Pigmentiphaga aceris: one gene and its partner. The protein of the gene in region 2 binds, or shares a complex with, the protein of the main gene of each other region. Links are inferred from orthologs where the notes say so. Each region holds a gene or a part of one and is shown on either strand. Other genes may lie near its edges.

Evidence for each region.
Region 1: the proteins of FXN63_RS14040 (region 2) and FXN63_RS15345 are in contact, whole or in part, in a cryo-EM structure (PDB 9GE8), measured with the Escherichia coli proteins. The link is inferred for Pigmentiphaga aceris from one-to-one orthologs.

Annotation. Positions count from the first base shown.
Region 1 is NZ_CP043046.1:3,535,965-3,539,405, reverse strand. What follows is about bases 296-3,419. They hold FXN63_RS15345 (ABC transporter permease), read left to right. Parts: upstream 296-683; coding sequence 684-3,155; downstream 3,156-3,419. Other genes in these bases: FXN63_RS15340 (group II truncated hemoglobin), read left to right, coding at 3,213-3,419; FXN63_RS15350 (threonine ammonia-lyase), read left to right, coding at 296-612. In the rest of the region: more of FXN63_RS15350, read left to right, coding at 1-295; more of FXN63_RS15340, read left to right, coding at 3,420-3,441.
Region 2 is NZ_CP043046.1:3,231,136-3,234,410, forward strand. What follows is about bases 318-3,275. They hold FXN63_RS14040 (ABC transporter ATP-binding protein), read right to left. Parts: upstream 2,184-3,275; coding sequence 1,452-2,183; downstream 318-1,451. Other genes in these bases: FXN63_RS14030 (NAD(P)H-hydrate dehydratase), read left to right, coding at 318-330; FXN63_RS14035 (DMT family transporter), read left to right, coding at 415-1,317; FXN63_RS14045 (arylesterase), read left to right, coding at 2,251-2,985; FXN63_RS14050 (hypothetical protein), read left to right, coding at 3,059-3,275. In the rest of the region: more of FXN63_RS14030, read left to right, coding at 1-317.

The DNA of each region.
Region 1 (3,441 bases), 300 kb from region 2 along the record:
GCCGAACGTTTCCCGGCCATGTACGAAACGCGTTACGGCGGGTCGCATCAAAGCGGCCGCAGCACCATCGCCGACGGCATCGCTGTGCGTTCACCAGGCGTATTGACGCAGGCGATCGTGGCGGCGCGGGTCGATGACATGGTGCTGGTCAGCGAACGTGACATCGAGCACGCCATCGTCATGCTGCTGGAAATCGAGAAGACCGTGGTCGAAGGCGCGGGCGCTGCGGGCCTGGCGGCTTTGTTGCATGCGCGTGCCGAAGGCAACACACGGTTCGAGGGCAAGCGCATTGGCCTGGTGCTGTGTGGCGGCAATATCGATCCCCTGATGCTGTCTGGCATCATCGAACGCGGCATGGTCCGTGCGGGTCGTCTGGCGCGCATCCGTATCGAGCTGCGTGACCTGCCGGGCGCGCTCAGCCAGGTCACCACCTTGATCGCCAACGCACAGGCAAACATTACCGAAGTGCATCACCAGCGTGCGTTCACCACGCTGGCAGTGCAGAACGTCGAAGTCGACGTGGTGTTGCAGACGCGCGGCCACGAGCACATTGCCGACGTCATCGCCCGACTTAACGAGGCGGGTTTCCCCGCCACCAACCACGATCACTGAGTAGCCACTGAATGAGTCGAAGCAAGCCTAGCGGTTTTACCTGGCAATTGGCCTTGGTCCAGGCGTGGCGCATGACGCTGCGCGATTGGCGTGCGGGCGAACTGCGCCTGTTGTCGGCCGCGCTGATTATTGCGGTCGCATCGGTCACCAGTGTCGGTTTCCTCTCTGATCGGATTCGCAACGCGCTGGAACGCGATGCCGGTCAGTTGCTGGGTGCCGATCTGGTGGTGCAGTCCGATGCACCCACGCCCAAGGAATGGCGCGACGAAGCAGGTAAACGCGGCTTGCAGGTGGCGGAAGTCTTGCAGTTCCCGTCAATGGCGACGACGGGGCAGGGGGACGATCAGCGCGCGCAGCTGAGCGCCATGAAGGCGGTGGAACCGGGTTATCCGTTGCGAGGCAACTTGCGGGTGGCCACCGGCAGCGGTGCGCCTGACGAGATCGCCAAGGATGTGCCCGCGTCGGGCAAGGTCTGGGTCGATGCGCAGTTGCTGGGCTTGCTCGAAGTCGGCATGGGAGATTCCATCCGCCTGGGCGACCGCAGTTTCACCATCGACAAGCTGATCGTGATCGAGCCTGATCGCGGCATGAACTTCATCAACGTCGCACCGCGCGTGATGATCCGGGCGGACGACTTGGCGTCCACCGGCCTGGTGACGGCGGGTAGTCGCATTGGTTATCGCCTGCTGCTTGCCGGGCCGGCAGAGGCGGTATCCGACTTCTCCAACTGGCTGACGCCGCGCCTGACACGTGGTCAGCGTATTGAGTCGCTGGAATCCGGGCGGCCGGAAATGCGCCAGACGATCGACCGCGCCGACCGTTTCCTGTCACTGGTGGCTTTGCTGGCTGCATTGATTGCCGCCGTGGCAGTGGCCTTGTCGGCACGCCGCTTCACCCTGCGCCACCTGGACAGCGTGGCGATCATGCGTTGCCTGGGCAGCACCCAAGGCAGCCTGTCGTGGCTGTTTGCCATCGAATTCTTCTACCTTGCCCTGGGCGCGGCTGCGGTGGGCAGCGTGCTGGGCTTTGTCGGCCACGAAGCCTTGCTGCTTGCGCTGGGCAACCTGATCACGACCGAGTTGCCGCGTGCCACCGCCACGCCCGCCATTCAGGGCTTCCTGTCCGGGGTGTGGCTGCTGCTGGGCTTTGCCTTGCCGCCGCTGGCGCAACTGCGCCGGGTGCCGCCGATCCGAGTGTTGCGACGTGACGTGGGCACGCCCCAGGCACGTACTGCCATTGGTTACGCCATTGGCGCACTGGGTTTTGCGCTGCTGCTGATGTGGTTTGCGCGGGATATTCGCCTGGGTCTGCTGACCGTCGGCGGCTTCCTGGTCGGCTTCGCGGTATTTGCTGGCGTGGCCTTCGGCGGCGTGAAGCTGCTGGAACCGCTGCGTCGCTGGTCGCGCGGCCCGGTGGTCTTGCGCTTTGCGCTGGCTGGTGTGATTCGTCGTCGCAGCGCCACCATCACCCAGGTCTGCGCCTTGTCGATCGGTTTGATGGCCATTCTGCTGCTGTCTATCACCCGTACCGACCTGGTCGATGGCTGGCGCAACATGGTGTCGGTCGATGCGCCGAACCGTTTTGTGATCAACATCCAGCCCGATCAACTGCCTGAAGTGCGCAAGCGCCTGCAAGCTGCGGGCGTCAGCGACGGTGGCCTGGCACCGATGGTGCGCGGGCGACTGACGCAGATCAACGGCAAACCGGTGCAGGTCGATGCCTACAGCGACGAGCGTGCCAAGCGTCTGGTCGACCGCGAGTTCAACCTGTCCTACATGACCGATCTGCCCGAATACAACCAGGTTGTGGCCGGCAAGTGGTTCGCGCCGGACTCGCGTGAAGTCTCGTTTGAAAGCGGCATTGCAGAAACGCTGGGCCTGAAGCTGGGCGACAAGTTGCAGTTCGACGTGGGCGGCAATGTGGTGGACGTAACGGTAACCAGCCTGCGCAAGCTGGACTGGGACTCGATGCGGGTCAACTTCTTTGCGATCACATCACCCGCTGCGCTGGCTGACATGCCGCAAAGCTGGATTACCGCCTTCCACCTGCCGGATAACCGCATTGCCCTGACCAACGAGCTGGTGCGCGACTTCCCCAACCTGACCATCTTCGATACGGGTGCGATCTTGCGCCAGGTGGAATCGGTGCTGAACCAGGTCACCGCCGCTGTGCAGTTCCTGTTTATCTTCACGCTGGCGGCCGGGGTGCTGGTCTTGTACGCCGCCTTGGCATCCACGCGCGACGAGCGGGTGCACGAAGCGGGCTTGTTGCGCGCATTGGGGGCCACGCGTCGCCAGTTGTCGATGGCGCAGTGGCTGGAGTTGTCTGCCATCGGGGCGTTGGCGGGGATTCTTGCGTCGTTCGGCGCCACAGCCACGGCCTGGCTGCTGGCGCGCTTTGCCTTCAACTTCACCTTGTCTCTGAACCTGTGGGTGTGGGTGGCGGGCCTGGCGCTGGGCATGATCTGCGCGCTGGTGGGTGGTTGGATGGGATTGCGTGGTGTCTTGCGCCAATCGCCGTTGGCAACCCTGCGCGAGGCTTAGAATGTCGGCATTCTGGAACTGCTACAGGCGCGTTATTGCGCCTGATCCATCGAACTCATGGCTTTGATTCAACAACCCTTGGAACCGACCGACCACACCCGCAGCGTGTTCGAGCTGATTGGCGGCGAGCCGCAAGTACGCGCGCTGGTCGATCGTTTCTACGACCTGATGGACCTCGAACCCGACTTGCTCGAACTGCGCGCGGCGCACGGGCCGTCGCTGGATAACGCCCGCGACCGCCTGTTCTGGTTCCTGTGCGGCTGGATGGGTGGGCCGGATCACTACG
Region 2 (3,275 bases):
CGCCGCCTGGCGGCAAAGTACAGCGCCTGGGTGGTATTGAAAGGCGCTGGCACGGTGGTCAGTAGCCCGGACGGCCGCTGGTCGGTCAACGGCAGCGGCAACGCAGGCCTGGCCACCGCAGGCACGGGCGACGTATTGGCCGGCATGATCGGCGCACTGCTGGCCCAGGGATTGGACATGGACGACGCAGTGCGCGGTGGCGTGTGGTTGCACGGTGCCGCCGCACAAGACCTGTCCGCACGCGGCATTGGCCCCATCGGCCTGACTGCCGGCGAAGTCATTGCAGCCGCCCGCGACTTGCGCAATCGCCCGGAGAACGGCGTGACCTGACTTGCGTAATTTCCACCTGCCTGCATTTCGCCCGCTTGTCTTCGACGCTTTCTTTCTGCACTGCCTTAGCCCCGGCCACACCCCATGACGTACGCTCCGCAACACCGCCCCGCACTTGCCGTCGGGCTGATGACGCTTTCTCTCTGGGTGCTGTCCGTACTCGATGGCACCAGCAAATGGCTGGTCATGGCGGGCATGCCAGTCTTGCTGGTGGCCTGGATGCGATACACGGTGCACTTTGGTTTGGCTCTCACCATTGGTGTACGACAGCATGGTTGGGGAATCTTGCGCAGCAAGGTGCCGCGCCTGCAATTGCTGCGCTCTGCGCTGATGATCGGGTCCAGCCTGAGCGTCTATACCTTGCTGGGCTACGTCCCGCTGGCTGAGGCCACTGCACTGGGCTTCGTGGCACCGCTGATCATGCTGGCGCTTGCCCCCTGGCTGCTGGGCGAGTCACCGCAGATCTATCGTTGGGTAGGCACGGCCATCGCATTTGCCGGCATGTTGCTGGTCATTCGCCCAGGCGGCAGCCTGCCTCCGCTCGGTATTGCGCTGGGGCTGTTGAACGCGGTGCTGATTGCCTGTGTCCAGTTGATTACCAAACGCATGCACGTCGACAACCCGTTTACCACCATGATCTGGAGTTCGATGGGCGGCACGATTCTGGTCACCGCCATGCTGCCCATCGCATTCGCGCAACTGGCCGATGACTTCATGCCAACCACCATTCAGTGGCTGGCGCTGCTGTCCACCGGCGTCACCGGCCTGATCGGCCACTTGTTGCAGGTAAACGCCCTGCAACGCGGCCACGCCTCGGTGATTGCGCCTTTCATCTATCTGCAGATATTCAGCGCCACGTTCATTGGCTGGCTGATATGGGATCAGCTTCCAGATCAACTGACTTGGATCGGCATCAGCATCATCTTCCTGAGCGGTGCGATGGTGGGCTTCATCGAATACCGCAAACATCGGCGGGTCGCGCGCTAAGTGATAAGTGATGATTGAAAAAGATGATTCGCTCGGGTTCTCGCAAAATATGCGATGGGAATCCGGGCGGCCTCCACAGTGACGATGTGCACGGCGACAGCCACCACACCTGTCACGTGGATCAAGTCAGCACATCACGTCACATCGGTCGCCGAATCATGCGTCAATCGCCCACTGGCAATCACCAACTGACGGCCGCAACGATGCGCCAGACGCGGATCGTGGGTGACCAGCAGCAAAGTGGTGTTGCGCTCGCGGTGCAACTCGAACATCAGATCGATGACCGCATCGCCGGTAGCCGAATCCAGGCTGCCGGTCGGTTCATCGGCAAACAGCAGGTCGGGTTCGACCACAAAGGCACGGGCCAGAGACACGCGCTGCTGCTCGCCGCCTGACAGCGTGCGCGGGTAATGATCCAGCCGCTTGCCCAGCCCCACACGTTCGAGCATGCGAATTGCTGGGTCACGGGCATTGCGGCCCGCCAGTTCCAGGGGCAGCATGACGTTTTCAAGTGCGGTCAGGTGTGGCAGCAGTTGAAACGCCTGAAACACAAAGCCGACATGGCGGGCGCGAAGCCGGGCACGATCGTCTTCATCCAGTGTGTACAGGTCTTGGCCTGCCAACCTGACCGTACCCGACGAGGGCAAGTCCAGCCCGGCCAACAGGCCCAGCAGCGTAGACTTGCCCGAACCCGAACTACCCGTGATGGCAACGGTCTCACCGGCTGCGATACTGAAATCGACGCGATCCAGAATCGTGAGCGTGCCGGTGGCATCAGTCACTTGTTTGATCAGACCGTCGGCGACGATGGCCGCCGCAACAGCCTGCCCGGTTGAACCAACGCGTTCGGTGGATTGTCCCGACATTGAATAAGTCACTTTAAGAGGAGGCGATTTGAATAAGTTGCCGTATGGAAGCAAGCCGGGAATCAGCATGGATCGCAACACGCAATGCGAATCCGACCTGTCCAGCCGACTGACGAGCCGCCGACAATGGCTTGCAGGGCTTGGTGCACTGACACTGGGCATCGCCGGCCTGTCAGCCGGCGTCTTTTCCAGTGACGCTCAAGCACAGACCGCGCCAGGCGCCACGGGTTCCCCGGCCGCGGCTGGTGGCGCACCCCGTTTGCTGGTGGTGGGCGACAGCCTGTCCGCAGAATACGGCATTGTGCGGGGTACTGGCTGGGTACCCTTGCTGCAAGAACGCCTGAAGAAAAACGGCTACCCGTATCAGGTGGTCAACGCCAGTATCAGCGGTGATACCACCAGCGGTGGCGTGTCGCGCATGCCCAGCCTGCTGACCCAGCACAAGCCCGAGGTGGTTGTAGTCGAACTAGGTGCCAATGACGCGCTTCGCGGCCTGGCATTGTCGATGACCGAACGCAACCTGGACAAGCTGGTTGGTGACGCCAAGCAGTCCGGCGCAAAAGTGCTGGTTGCCGGCATTCAGATTCCGCCCAACTACGGCCGCGATTACACCGAGCGTTTCAATGCCATTTTTGGCAAGGTTGCCAAGACACACCAGGCTGCTTTGGTGCCCTTCCTGATGGAAGGCATTGCCACCGATCGGGACATGTTCCAGGCCGATGGCATTCACCCGGTGTCTGCCGCCCAGCCCAAGCTGCTGGACAACGTGTGGGCACGTCTGGAACCGCTGCTCAAGCGCTGAACATGGACAATGCGCCAAGGCCTGCATGGCTTGGCGTAGCTGACCTGACAAGCGATTCGCGGAGAGTCGGACAATGACAAACACGGCTGAAGATGCGTTCCAGGCAGCGCTGCGCCTGGACAGTGCAGGCGACCACGCTGAGGCGGCGCGCTGCTATGCGTTGCTGGTGGAGGACTGCGAGGATGCGAGAGTCTTCATGGCTTACGGATACTGCCTGCAAGCCCTGTCGAGATGGAAGGCGTCGATTCCGCAGTTCCAGCGTGCCATTGCACTGAAGCCCGCGTACTGCG